Regions from separate parts of the Paenarthrobacter sp. Y-19 genome, predicted to be linked through region 1. Evidence: riboswitches for the same ligand, from Rfam matches in the RefSeq annotation. Region 1 holds a riboswitch; each other region holds the start of a gene.
The links. A riboswitch is a leader RNA that binds a small molecule or an ion and turns the genes downstream of it on or off. The one in region 1 is predicted to bind cyclic di-AMP.

Region 1 (4,636 bases):
AGCAGGGCGCTGGCCGCTGCGAGGGCAGCAACAGGCCGGTGACGGGGTGAAGAATGCAGGGGCACGGGAAACTCCAGGGGTGGGCCGGATGAACCGGGAAGAATGAAGGGGAGGTGCCGGCCCCCCGGGGGGGTGGGGAAGGGGCCGGCACCGGACTTATGCTGGCTACAGGGTGGCCAGCAGGTCTTTCATTTCCTGGATCTCGGCGTCCTGGGAGCTGACGATGTCCTCGCTGAGCTGGACCGCGTCCGCGTTCTTGCCGTTGGTGGTTTCAGTCTTGGCCATCATGACCGCGCCTTCGTGGTGGGCGATCATCTGGGTCAGGAACAGTTTGGCGGCTTCGGCGCTCTGGGCGGCCTCGAGTTTGGCCATGTCATCCTCGCCCATCATCCCCTCCATGCTGTGCGCAGAAGACATCTCGGTGGGCATCATCGTGGGCTGGCCCCAGCTTTGAAGCCAGCTGGTCATCTTTTCGATCTCCGGGCCTTGGGCTGCCTTGATCTTGGTGGCCAGGTCCGTCACAGCGGGGGGAAGGCCCGCTTTTTTGAGCATGATGTCGCTCATCGTTACTGCCTGGACATGGTGCGGCATCATCATCTGTGCGAACATCGTGTCCGCGTCATTGAACTCAGCCATAGCTGCTGCTGAAGTTGCCGGGGCGGAGTCCGATGACATCCCGGAGCTGCCGTGGTTCATGCCGGACATGCTGCCGGTCCCGGAACTGCCGGAGCCCGACCCGGCCGAGCAACCGGCAAGAGCGAGGGCTGCGGCGAGGGCGGCAGCAGAAATTGTCAGGGTCTTTTTCATGAAAATCAGGTCCTCAAAAGTATCAGCGGCGTCTGGGCGCCCTTGGTGATGGCATGCAGCGGCAAACCCGCGCCGGGCTCGGCTGTTTCATGCAGGTCATTGGCTGGACGGTGCGCCGGTGGAGAGCTCGGCGCAGAGGAGTGGTTTACGTCCGGCTGATACAGAGGTCACCGGGGGAGGGGCTGCCCGGTGAGTAGGAGTAGGTGCTGCTGAGAGCAGCGGCGGCACCAATAGCAGGCAGCTCATAGGGGGCTGTTCCCGGCATCGGGGCTGAGAGGGTGGTGTTTCCCGGGGCCAGGACGCAGGCACCGTCGCCGGCCGACATTTCCGGGCACGAACCTGCCGGGGCGCAGGTAGAAGAAGAGCCACCGGTGACCGCAGTCTCAATGGCGGCCGCGCCGGTGGTCGTCCCCGTTACATGCGAGTGGCCGGCCGGCATGGCCTGCAGCTGCAGCGTGGAGGGGCCTGCCGCTGTCATGCCAGGGCCTGGTGCCATGTGGTGGGCACCGGTCATGACGTGCATGCCGAAAATGCCGGCAATGATGGCCAGGGCCGCGGTCAGGAATCCTGCCCGCAGGAGGAAGGCGGTGAAGCGACCATAGGGTGTCGTAGTCACAACTTCCTCCTTTCCGTGCAGGTTCGATGTCATAAGGGTACCGGCAAGGGGGTGTTGTCCCTTCCGGTTACCGCCTTTTCAACGCGTCTGGATGGGATTTGGTTTCACTGTTTCCACCGGCTAGTGATGAACGGGGCGATCCGCGACGCCTGTTCAGGAGCGGATTCCGGCCGCCCGTGTGCCAGCGGGACCGGTGGCCCGTCCATTGCCCTCCTCCCGGGGTGCACAACGCCCCCGGGAGGAGGTCCGCAGTGGAAGTGTGGAAGTGCGGATGTTAGGTGCTGGCAAGGGTGTAGCCAGCGGAGGTGACAGCCTCCCGCACGGCTGCCTCATCGGCCCTGCCTCCCACCAGCAGGCGGGAGCGGCCGCCGGGGACGAGATCAACGGAGGCCGATTCCACACCATCAAGGGCAGCGACGGCCTTCTCAACAGTCTGCACGCAATGCCCGCAGGTCAGACCATCCAAAGCGAATTCAACGGCGCCGGTGCCTGCGGCTGTGGTGGGCTCAGAGGAGGCTTCGGTCGAGCAGCAGCTGCACCCCGATGCGGAGGAGGCCAGCGGCAGCTGGGTACGGTTTTCGGTTCCACACATGTCAGTTTCCATTCCTTGACGAAGGAGTAATGGGCGCTGGGGTTGAACGGCTGTGAGAGGCGGTGCGGTGCACTGCCGGGACATACCACTTCACTGACAACACCCATAGCTTACCCCTGGGGGGTATCTCCAACAAATGGGACACGTGTGACGTCGGACTCGCCGTTATTCAAATGTGACAAATGCTGCTTGTGTGAACTACGGTCTAAGCCGTGCCGGTTTCGCCGAATGCGGCACTCCCGAGTCGATTGCCTAACTCTGCCGCTGCCCGGGATCCGTTCGCAACTTTCGTCCGGCAGAGACGGGGAACCCAACAACGGCCTGCTTAAAAGCGGGTCTTGGGGTGAAGCCGTGTCTGGTGCGTTTTGCGTACCGGCCCGGCCGGGTGTCTCCCATCCGAATCCGACAGCTAACCTCGCAGGCAGTGGGAGAGGCCCTTTCATGCCCATTCGCAAAGCTCACGGCCGCCGCCGTGCGGTCCCTGTCCAGACCAGCGCCCTCGCGGTACTGTCCAAATCCGTCGCTGCAAACGCCGGCGGTGTGGGCCGCCAGGCCGCTGTCATCGCGGCAGCGTCCGGCCTTGTCCTGACCAGCGGTATCGCCGCGCAGGCAGCCGCGGCCCCGACTCAGCGCGATGCGGAGCCGACCTCGAACCTGGAACTCACCAGCCAGGTACAGACTCCCCTCAGCGCGGACGCCACAGTCCAAATCTCCTTCGAGCGTCCTGCCGTGGAGACCACGCCTGCGCCCGTCGTAGCAGTAGCCAAGCCAGTCGTCGCTGAGGCGCCTGCAGCCCCTGCCGTCACCGCGCCGGCTGCACCTGCTAAGGCTAAGGCGCAGATCACCGTCACGCCTGCAGCGGCTCCTGTTGGGGCGCCGGCCGCCGGCGGCGTCAACGCCATCATGGTTTCCTCCGCCTATGCCCAGATCGGCATGATCCAGGACTGCACACGGCTGGTGGAAAACGCACTCAACGCTGCAGGGATCCCGGTCGGAGACCTCGGCCCGATGCAGTTCATGAACTACGGCACCGTTGTTGCCGATCCCCAGCCCGGCGACATGGTGATGCAACCCGGGCACGTGGGAATTTATGTTGGCAACGGCCAGGTCCTCAGCTCCGGCCTGAACGGCAAGAACGAAACCGCCGTCCACCCGCTGACCTGGATGACCTCCAAGGGCGCCGTCACCTTCGTCCGGGCCGGCAAGTAAAGCGCTGAGGGGCCTGTGAGTCACTGCCTTGGGGGCGGTGACTCACAGGCCTTCAGCATCCCTTGCTGACACCGGGGACTACACCTTGTGAGGCCGCCCGAAACGGCGCAGCCGCAGTGAGTTGCAGACCACCAGAACTGAACTGGCTGCCATCGCGGCCCCCGCAATCATCGGGTTGAGCAGCCCCAGGGCGGCGACCGGGATGCCGACGGCATTGTAGAAAAATGCCCAAAACAGGTTGGTCTTGATCGTCCCCAAGGTTCGACGGGACAGTTTGATGGCCTGCGCGACCTGGCCCAGGTCACTTCCCATGACCGTAAGATCCGCGGCAGCGATGGCGACATCCGTCCCGCTGCCCATGGCAATGCCAAGGTCGGCCTGGGCCAGCGCCGCCGCATCATTCACCCCGTCCCCGGCCATGGCAACAGTGGCCCCGCTGGCCTGCAGCCCGCGGATAGCCTCAACCTTGCCTTCGGGAAGCACGCCGGCGAGCACGTCTTCTGCGGGGATGCCCACTTGCGCTGCCACTGCCGAGGCAGCCGAGGCGTTGTCGCCGGTCAGCAGTATCGGCCTAAGTCCCAGCTCCTTGAGTTGCGCGATCGCGGCGGCAGAGCCGGGCTTGAGGGTGTCCTTCAGCGCAATGAGGCCTGTTGGCTCCCCGTCTACGCCGACCCAGATGACAGTCGCTCCGGACTGCTCCTGGGCGGACAGAGCTTCGTAGTGGTCCGGCGCCGGGTTAATACCGTTCTCCACCAGCCAGGCCGCCCGGCCGGCAACGACCGACCGGCCGTTGACGGTTCCTCGGACGCCCCCGCCGGGTGCACTGTAAAACCCTGCGACAGGCAGCAGAGGCGCCTTCTCAGTCGCTGCGCGTGCGATGGCATGAGCAATGGGGTGTTCGCTGGCAACCTCGACTGCTCCGGCCAAGGAAAGGATCTCTTCTTCGGTGGCCGAAGTAAAGGAGTGCACTCCGGAAACGGAGAGCTGGCCTGTGGTTACGGTGCCGGTCTTATCCAGCACGATGGTGTCTACGGTCCGAGTGTCTTCCAGGACCTGTGGGCCCTTAATGAGTATGCCCAACTGAGCGCCACGGCCGGTCCCCGTGAGCAATGCGGTCGGCGTGGCCAGCCCTAACGCGCAGGGGCACGCAATCACCAGAACCGCCACCGCAGCAGTAAAGGAGTGCTGCAGATCAGTAGTGGAAAAGAACCATGCGCCGAAGGTCACTGCGGCGAGAACCAGCACGACGGGGACAAAAACAGAGCTGATCCGGTCCGCCAGCCGGGCAATCGGGGCCTTTCCGCTCTGGGCCTGGCTTACCAGCCGCCCCATCTGCGCGAGAGTCGTTTCACTGCCCACCCGGGTTGCCTTGACCAGCAACCGCCCGTTGGCATTGATCGTTGCGCCGATCA
Region 2 (4,636 bases), 2.2 Mb from region 1:
GACCGGGGCTCGCGTCGATCACTGTCTCGTGCCTCTTGCCCGTCACGGGATTGGCCGTGAACATAACACCGGCAGCCGTCGAATCGACCATCTCCTGGACAACGACAGCCAGGGCGGCACCAGCATGCTCAATGCCGTTGGTAGCCCGGTACGTCACCGCCCTGTCAGTCCACAAGGAAGCCCAGCAGCGGCTCACGGCATCCAGGACAGAGTCCGCGCCCACCACGTTCAGGAAAGTGTCCTGTTGGCCGGCGAAACTCGCGAAGGGAAGGTCTTCGGCTGTTGCCGAGGACCTGACCGCGACAGGGACGTTGCTGCCCAGGACTTCATAGGCGGACCGCACTGCTTCAGCGACGTCGGCCGGGACCCCGGCGTCGAGGACCAGGGAACGGGCCCGCCCGGCCAACCGGTTCAGCCCTGTAAGGTCAACCGTGCTTGTCGATTCCAGGGCCGCACAAATGTCATCCAGGCCGCTCGATGACAGCGCACGCCGATAAGCATCCGTGGTCAGGCAAAAGCCTGGCGGCACGGGTAAGCCGGCGCCTGCAAGCTCGCCGAGGTTCGCTGCTTTGCCACCCACCTCGGGAAGCATGGGTCCACGAATATCCGTGAGCTGCAGCGTGAACACCGGTATCCCTTTTCCTGCGCCTTTTCCTACACCGCGCCGAGCATCGGACCAAACTTGTCGCGGTCTGCCAGACGGGGATCCTCGCGGTCCGGAACAACCAACACGGGTCCTTTCGCATGGTGCAGGACGCCATCCGATGTGGATCCCAACAGCATGCCCGCAAACCCACCGCGGCCACGGGTGCCCAAAACCACCAATTCCACGCTGCGGCTGGTTTCCACCAGAACGTCAACAGGCGAGCCGTCCCTGAGGTCCGTCTCGATGGTCAGTTGCGGGAAGTGGCTCTGCAGCCAGGCAACCCCCGCGTCCAGCTGAACCTTGATATCGGCAAACAAGGCGTCCCGGTCCAAGGGAGCGGGAACCCAGGCCAGGGAACCGCTGTACTGCGGGACAGCGCAAATGACGCGGAGCTTGGCTCCCATGCGTTGGGCCTGCTCAGCTGCTTCGAGCACAGCGACCCGCGCCTGCTCCGAGCCGTCCACGCCCACTGCAACAACGTTTTCCACGATGCGGGGGCCGGCCTTGGCGTGCTCGGCCTTGATGTGTTTGTCCTCGGTATTCTCGCCGAGGCGGTCAGCACAATAGAGCGGGACAGTTACTGTGGGGCACTTGGCATGGGCGGGCAAGGCGCTGCTGACTGAACCCAGCAGACGACCTACGAAACCGCCGCGGCCACGGCTTCCGAAAACCAGGAGCGCTGCCTCAGCGGAAAGATCCAGCAGCACGCCTGCTGCGTCGCCGTTTTCGACGGAAGCATCAACGTCGATGGAGTATCGGGCGACCTTGTCCATGGCCTGCTTGACAATGGCCTCCGCGCCCTCGCGAATGACCGAATCGTCCACGGTGGCGTATCCGCCGTCGAGTCCTGAGGCGGCGAAAATAGGAACCGAGTACGCCGTGACGATGTGCAGCGGAAGCTGCCTGCGTTCGGCCTCACGTGCTGCCCACACCAGGGCGCACTGCCCGTGTTCCGAGCCGTCCACTCCCACGACGATGCCGCCCGGTGCCACTGCCAGGCCCTCGCCGTCCTGTGGCTCTTCACTGTGTCTGCCGTGCTGGTCCATTTGGGGCCCGCCTCTCCACCTACTGCTTGATGTTCCGGCCATTCTGCCAGAGGTTTTCCGCATCGGATTCCTCGAGGGCTCGATTGTCAATGGCCAGGGGCAGGGAAATCCGGAATTTCCCTGTCCAATGCCCACTATTCTCGGTCGGCAGGGCCGAATCAAGGTGGCTCGGCTGTATGTGTATAACGGTCGGGGCTCGGTTTCCGGACCCCGTTTTTGTGCTGCTGATGAACACGCGGAACACGCTGTCAGGGAAGGCTATCCATGCGCGAAAAAGTTCGGTAGTGTTCGAGTCACCGAATGGCCGGCGAACGTGTCCTACAGCACACTCCGGCCATTTATTTGCGGCCGCTTGGGGAACTCGGACGCGATCCCACGCGATGCCGCAAGGCACACACGTCAAGGAGGAACCAAGCAGTGTCACACGCGCCTGATTCCGGCACGGAACGCACAACCACCGTGGTCATAGGAACCGGCTTGTCCGGCCTGGCAGTTGCCAGTGAACTCAGCCGCTACGGCGTGGGCTCCATAGTGGTGGATGGTTTCGGTGCCCTGTCAGCCACCGGCCCGGCGGTCCACACAGGCATGCTTCAACGCTGCGAGGTCACCGATCCCGCGTCCATCCAGGAACGCAACGAAATCCTCCGCCACTTACGCAATTACGCGGCCAGCCACCATCTGGACGTACGCAGCACCACCAGGGCCGTCCGCCTGGATTTCCTGGGCGCGGACCCAACCCAGCACATCGGGTACGGGCTCGCCGCAAGCATGACCCGGAGCGGTCTCCATGCCTCTGGCCCCCTCGAATCCGCCCCGCGACAGTGGGCAGTCCACACCGCCAACGGGGTTCTCCTGGCAGACCATATTGTGGTCACACGCTGCGCCCAGAGCCAGCTGCGCCGCATGCTGGCCGAACTTGGAATCGCCGTCGGGCAGAACCTGGTCTCCGCGATGCGGGCAGTGGGAATGCACTTGGTGGGCGTGGGCGAGCTCATTACGCCCAGCCCCAAGGAAGTCCTGCGGCAAGCCAAGGCAGTGGGCCAGGCAATCTCCACCAAAGTGGCGCTCCCGGGCGGCCCGGGTATCGCCATCGCCTAGCCGGCATCATTCACGGCAGCCGCAACACGAAGTTTAAACGCCAAAGGCCGGTGTCCTCGAAGATGATCTTCGGAGACACCGGCCTTTGCGTTGAAGCGTGAGGCTTATGCGCCAGCGCGTACGTACGTGATGGGACCAGTAGCGGTCAACCAGCTGATCGGGTGGATGCCCGTCTGGTTGCCGTTGATTCCACCGCTGATTGCCTGGCCGTTGCCGATGTAGATGGCGACGTGGCCGGACTGGACGATCATGTCGCCCGGCTGCGGGTCGCTGACAACCTTGCCGTAGTTCATGAACTGCATGGGGGCGAGGTCGCCAACCGGAATGCCGGCGGAACCGAGGGCCCGCTCAACCATGGCGGTGCAGTCCTGCATGATGCCGATCTGGGCGTAAGCCGAGGCAACCATGGCAGCGTTGACGCCGCCGGCAGCGGGAGCAGCAGCTACAGGAGCAGCAGCAGGTGCAACAGCGGCCGGAGCTGCAACTGCAGCCTGGGCAGCTACGGGAGCCGCAGCTGCGGCAGCGGTAACGGCAGCCGGCTTGGCAGCGGGGGCTTCAACTACAGGAGCCGGCTTTTCGATGACCGGAGCTGCAACGGAAGCAACAGCCGGACGCTCGAAGTTGATGGTAGCCGTAGAAAGAGCGGTAACAACCTTGGTGGGGGCCTCGGAAGCGGTCTCGGCGACCGTGGCGGGGCTGGCATCGCGCTGGACCGGAGCCTCTGCAGCGTGTGCAGCGACAGAGCCGGTCAGAACGAGTCCGGAAGCTGCTGCGATAACAGCTGCCTGGCGGCCAGCGCCGGAAGCGTTGCTGGCAACTGCCTTGGAGATGGAGATGAACGGATTAGGACGTACGCTGTCCGCCTTACGACGGCCGCGAAGAATGCGTGAAGACATGAAAGAGCCTCTCCCGATGCCTGCGAGGTTAGCTGTCGGATTCGGATGGGAGTCACCCGGCCACTGTCCCCCGCTGTTCAGCGGAAGCTTCGTGACTTCACCCCAAGGCACGCTCGAAAGCGGCCCAAAATGGGTTCCCCGTCTCTGCCGTAGGTTTGTCTGCGAACGGATTCCGGACTGCGGCAGAGCTAGGCAATCAGGCCGGAAGTGCCCGCTACGTGGAACAGGCACAGGTACTACCGTACGCGATGATCCCGTCGAAGTCACATTTAAGTAACGAGGACTGCGGCTTTGGCGTGTCGCGGTAACGGAACCGAGATATTCGCAGCTACGTAGAAAAGCCCGCTATTCCGCGGCTTCCGGGCGGTTTTCGTCATCCGATCCGGCAAGTTTCCTGCGGGCTGTAACGGCGAGGAAGATCACGAGCGCAACCGCAACAACCGCAATGACAACAATGCTCCAGGGGAACGGCTGGGACGCATCTGCGGCGGGCGAACTGCCAACTGTTCCCGGAGGAGCCGTACCTGCGGACGGCACCGATCCCGAGGTGGCCGAAGCGGACGCCGAGGGGGCGGCCGAGCCGCTTGCCGCCGTCGTGCTTCCCGCTGTGGCCGTGAACTTGAAGGTGCCCTCGATGGGGTGCGAATCGGAGCTGACAACGCGCCACACCACCGTGTACTCCCCCGCCGGCGCGCCGGCCCGGAGCTTCTGCACGGCCTGGCTGTCGATGATCTCGACCGGCCCGTCTGCCCAGTTCTCGCCGCCGGAGGTTACGGAGACGCCCGATCCGATGGCCAGCGGCCGGTTGTTGAACGTAATGGAGACCGACGCCGGCACTTCAGCCACGGTTGCACCGTTCGCCGGCGCTGTGGATTCCGCGACATCGTGCGCGGACGCCGGAGCCGCGGAAAACAGCAGGGCAGACGCGAAGGCAAGGGCGGCGACGACGG
Region 3 (4,636 bases), 1.9 Mb from region 1:
ACGTCACCAAGCCCTTCAGCATGGAAGAAGTCCTCCTCCGCCTCCACCGGCTGGTCCAGCGTTCCGGCGTCGCTGCCATGGACACCGCCGAACTGGTGGTGGGAGACCTGACCCTGAACGTGGATACCCGCGAGGTGACCAGGGCCGGTGAAGACATCACCCTCACCGCCACGCAGTTCGAACTACTGCGTTACCTCATGGAAAATCCCAAGCGCGTCGTCAGCAAGGCCCAGATCCTGGACCGCGTCTGGGACTACGACTTTGGCGGCCAGGCCAACATCGTGGAGCTCTACATTTCGTATCTCCGCAAGAAGATCGAGGCGAACCACCCACCCATGATCCACACCATCCGTGGTGCCGGCTACGTCATCAAACCCGCGGACTAGGCATTGGGCACCCTTTCAGGAGTTGCCAGGAGCTCCCGGCGCAGCTGGCTCAATCCCTCCACCTGGCATTTGCGCACCCGCCTGGTGCTGGTAGCCATGGCCTTGCTGGTAGCAATCTGCAGCGCCGTCGGAATCGTCAGCTACGCCTCCATGGACGCGGTGTTCAACAAGCAACTGGACCAGCAGCTTCAACAGGCCTCCAGCCGCGCGAACGAGTTCGGCAGGCCGCCGTCGAGCTTTCCGAACGCACCGTCCGGGAGGCCGGATCCGCTGGAGGCCCGCGGCCAGGCCGCCGGGACGCTGAACGCCCGGATCGACGGATCAACTGTTCGGAGTTCAGGCCTGATCGACGCCCAGGGCAAGAGGGTCTCCCTTTCGGACGCTGACGAGCAGGTACTTCTGACACTCCCCCGGGACAGCCGCCCTGTGGACCGTTCCCTGTCCAACGGCGACTACCGTCTGGTGGCCGTGACAACAAACTACGACGACGTGATCGTGACGGGCCTGCCGCTGGCGGACAAGCAGACCGCCGAGGCGTCCCTGGTCTGGACCATGGTGCTGGTATCGCTGGGCGGTCTGGTGGTGATCGGCCTGGTTGGCACGGTGATTATCCGGCGAACCATGCGGCCGCTTGAGCAGCTCTCCGAAGTCGCCACCAAGGTTTCACGCCTCCCTCTCGACGCCGGCGAGGTGGCACTTGCGGTGCGGGTCCCGGCGTCGGCTTCCCATCCCGGCACTGAAGTAGGGAGCGTCGGCTACGCCCTGAACCAAATGCTGAACAACGTATCCAGCGCACTGGAAGCCCGGCAGGAAAGCGAAACCAAGGTGCGGCAGTTCGTAGCGGACGCCTCCCATGAACTGCGTACCCCGCTGACCGCCATCCGCGGCTACACCGAGTTGCTGCGGATGACCGAAAACTTCACGGACGACGGCAGGAAGTCGCTGGCCAGGGTCCAAAGCCAGTCCGAGCGCATGACCACGCTGGTGGAGGACCTCCTGTTGCTTGCACGGCTGGATGAAGGCCAACCGGTCAAGGTCACCGATGTGGACCTGACCCACCTTGTGGTTGAGACAGTGAGCGACGAGAAAGTCATGGCCCCGGACCACATTTGGCAGCTCTCGTTGCCTGATGAACCCATCACCGTCCGCGGCGATGCCACGCAGCTCCACCAGGTGCTGGCCAATCTGCTCTCGAACGCTAGGAAGCACACAGATCCCGGAACTACGGTTGTCACCGGCGTGATGCTCTCGGCCGACGGCAGTGCAGTGGTGACCGTGACGGACAACGGGCCCGGCATTCCGGACGATTTCCAAGGCCGGATCTTCTCCCGCTTTGCCCGGGCCGACGCAGCGCGGTCGGGGTCGGAAGGAACGTCAGGCCTGGGCCTGTCGATCGTGGAATCCATAGTGGAAGCGCATGGTGGAAGCGTCGAAGTGACCTCCCGTCCGGGTCGTACGGAGTTCGCCGTGAGGCTTCCAACCGTGAGCGGCGGACAACTGTAACGATCCCGGCAAGGCGACTCACCGTCGTCGTGATCTCTGTTACCTAAATGTGACTTCTGCAGAAACCTCCTGTACCGTCGAAAGGGTGGGTCGCCCCAACTGGCCCACATCCGGGATGCGCCGAGCTCTGCCACTTCCCGGAGTCCGTACTTTCTCCGAGGCAGAGACGGGGGACCCAGAGTCTCCGGGCCCAGGCATTTATTGCCGGCCCTTGGGGTGAAGCCGCAGCGTGATGCGCGGCCGGATGACCTCATCCGAACCCGACAGCTAACTCCGCAGGCGCTGAGAGGTAATCACACATGTCTGAATTCAACGATCAGACGCGCCATTCCGCGCGTCACCGCGACCATAACGACAACCCGTCGACCAAGTCGCAGTCAGTCCTCAAGAAGGCAGCCCGTGACGGCAAGTCCGGTGCACGCATGTCCGTAGTAGCCGGTGTTATAGCCGCTGCACTGGGCGTTGCATCGCTCGGAACCGCCGCCAACGCAGCTCTTACTCTCCCTGAGGCAAGCCGCGTGGCCGAAGCCCGGACCGCCGCCGAGGCCAGCAACAACAAGGCCGCCGAGGAAGCCGCAGCAGCCAAGAAGGCCGCAGCTGAGAAGGCTGCCGCCGACAAGGCCGCAGCTGACAAAGCCGCCGCCGAAAAGGCTGCCGCTGACAAGGCTGCCGCCGACAAAGCCGCTGCCGATCAGGCCGCCGCCGCACAAGCAGCAGCCGACCAGGCCGCCGCAGAAAAGGCTGCCGCCGAAAAGGCCGCCGCTGACGCTGCCGCAAAGCAGGCAGCCGACGCCGCTGCTGCCGCCGCCGCAGAAGCCGCAGCCGCCGCAGCAGCTCCCAAGGCTGTGGATGACCCCGCTGCTGCCAAGGCCTACGCCGCCAGCATTCTGGGCAGCTACGGCTGGAGCGCCGCCGAAATGACGGCACTGAACACGCTGTGGGAGAAGGAATCCAACTGGAAGACCACTGCCACCAACGCCTCCAGCGGCGCCTACGGCATTGTCCAGTCCCTTCCGGCCGGCAAGATGGCTTCTGCCGGCGCTGACTGGCAGACCAACTACCAGACCCAGATCAAGTGGGGCCTGAACTACATCAAGGAACGCTACGGATCCCCGTCAGCTGCCCTGGCCTTCCACCTGGCCAACAACTGGTACTAAGCCAAGCTGTTTGATTGCCGCCCCGGCTTCCGCCGTTTGCCTCAGTTCTTACTGGAGCGGATGGCGGGAACCAGGGCGGCTTCTTTCGTTTTCACAGGTGCTTGCCGGGGCTCACAGTAGTGTCACAGCTTCCGCCTAAAGCGTTCATAATCTGATCCTTCATTCTGGATCCATGACCATCACGGATCCAGGGACCGTAGTCCACCACCCGCAGGACCCGGGCGTGGGCGTCCCCGCCCGGGTTCCTGTCCTGGACCTCACCGTGCCCGTCTGCGACGAGGAAGCGCGGCTAGAGGCGAACCTCCGCCGGTTGCACGGCCACCTCATGGAGTCACTGCCGCACGCGTTCCGGATCACTGTTGCCGACAACGCCAGTACGGACGGTACGCTTCGGATAGCCGAGCGCCTGGCCCGGGAACTGCCCGAACTTCTCGTCGTCCGATTCCAGGACAGAGGCCGTGGGAACGCACTCCGCCAGGTCTGGCAAAACTCGCCGTCGCCCATTCTGGCCTACATGGAAGCCGAGCTGCCGGCCGACCTTTCCGCCTTGGCACCCCTGCTGGCCCCGCTGCTCTCCGGGCACTCGGATGTCGCTGTCGGCACCCGGCTGTCACCGGCCTCGCACACGAACCTGAGCCCGCAGCGGCAGATCATTTCCCGCAGCTACAACGCCCTGCTGCGGACCCTCATGGGCGCCCACGTCTCCGATGCCCAGTGCGCTTTCAAAGCCATCCGGGCCGACGCCGCACGCAAGCTCCTCCCCTACATCAAAGACGACCGCTGGTTCTTTGACACTGAACTCATGATCGACGCCGAGCTCTGCGGTTTGCGCGTCCACGAGGTCCCCGTGGACTGGACTGACGATCCCAACTCAAGCGTCGACGTCGTACGGACAGCCTTCGCCGATCTGCGCGGCATGGCGCGATTGATGCGCGACCTCGCCCGGGGACGGGTCCCCGTCCGTGAGCTTAGGAGGGAGCTCGGTGCGGTGGCGGAAACGGGAAGCGGTATTCCCGGCAGAGTACTTCGCGCCCTGGGGTGGGCTGCGGTCTTCGTCGTTGTTGTCCTGCTGACGTCCAATCCCCTCGGTTTATTGCCGGGCGCCCTGACCGCGCTGGTTCTGACGGGATCGGCCGCCCGGGTGGCCGCAGGGTTACGCGTCGTCCTGCGCGGGCAGAAGTCCGCCCACCGTCCCCAGCATTGAGCTGCCGCAGGCCAGGGCACAGTAACGGGCGTCTATTCTTCAGGTTCCGCCTCAACCGCGCCACGGACGGCTGCGATGGACGCTGCAACGTCCCCGGCGTCCGTGGTCCAGTTGCTCACCGAGATCCTGAGGATTTCCCGGCCGCGCCAGGAAGATCCAGACATCCACACCGCCCCCTCGGCCATGAGCCGCTGCGTGATCCTGTGGGTCCGGTTATCGCTGCCGAAGCTCACGGACACCTGGGTGAACACCACGTCATTGAGGATCTCAACCCCAGGGATAGCGGCCAGGCCTTCCGCCAACGCCCGTGCGTTCGCTGCGAGCCTGTCCACCATGGCGATCACACCGGAGCGGCCCAGCTGCCGCAACGCAGCCCACACCGGGAT

Region 2: linked by a shared signal. The riboswitch ahead of PYR64_RS21440 (NlpC/P60 family protein) and the one ahead of PYR64_RS10785 (NlpC/P60 family protein) in region 1 are both predicted to bind cyclic di-AMP.
Region 3: linked by a shared signal. The riboswitch ahead of PYR64_RS01785 (hypothetical protein) and the one ahead of PYR64_RS10785 (NlpC/P60 family protein) in region 1 are both predicted to bind cyclic di-AMP.

Annotation. Positions count from the first base shown of each region.
Region 1 covers NZ_CP119414.1:2,297,332-2,301,967, reverse strand. Annotated here, with positions in the region: gene PYR64_RS10805 (F510_1955 family glycosylhydrolase) at 1-65, opposite strand, end outside; gene PYR64_RS10800 (DUF305 domain-containing protein) at 166-807, opposite strand; gene PYR64_RS10795 (hypothetical protein) at 953-1,423, opposite strand; gene PYR64_RS10790 (heavy-metal-associated domain-containing protein) at 1,698-2,015, opposite strand; cyclic di-AMP (ydaO/yuaA leader) riboswitch at 2,255-2,453, shown strand; gene PYR64_RS10785 (NlpC/P60 family protein) at 2,457-3,224, shown strand; gene PYR64_RS10780 (heavy metal translocating P-type ATPase) at 3,303-4,636, opposite strand, start outside.
Region 2 covers NZ_CP119414.1:4,537,759-4,542,394, reverse strand. Annotated here, with positions in the region: gene PYR64_RS21455 (PEP/pyruvate-binding domain-containing protein) at 1-592, opposite strand, end outside; gene PYR64_RS21450 (universal stress protein) at 655-1,692, opposite strand; gene PYR64_RS21445 (FAD-binding protein) at 2,110-2,790, shown strand; gene PYR64_RS21440 (NlpC/P60 family protein) at 2,895-3,686, opposite strand; cyclic di-AMP (ydaO/yuaA leader) riboswitch at 3,690-3,881, opposite strand; gene PYR64_RS21435 (copper resistance CopC family protein) at 4,032-4,636, opposite strand, start outside.
Region 3 covers NZ_CP119414.1:355,590-360,225, reverse strand. Annotated here, with positions in the region: gene PYR64_RS01795 (response regulator transcription factor) at 1-386, shown strand, start outside; gene PYR64_RS01790 (HAMP domain-containing sensor histidine kinase) at 390-1,889, shown strand; cyclic di-AMP (ydaO/yuaA leader) riboswitch at 1,998-2,185, shown strand; gene PYR64_RS01785 (hypothetical protein) at 2,189-3,046, shown strand; gene PYR64_RS01780 (glycosyltransferase) at 3,219-4,250, shown strand; gene PYR64_RS01775 (aminotransferase class V-fold PLP-dependent enzyme) at 4,283-4,636, opposite strand, start outside.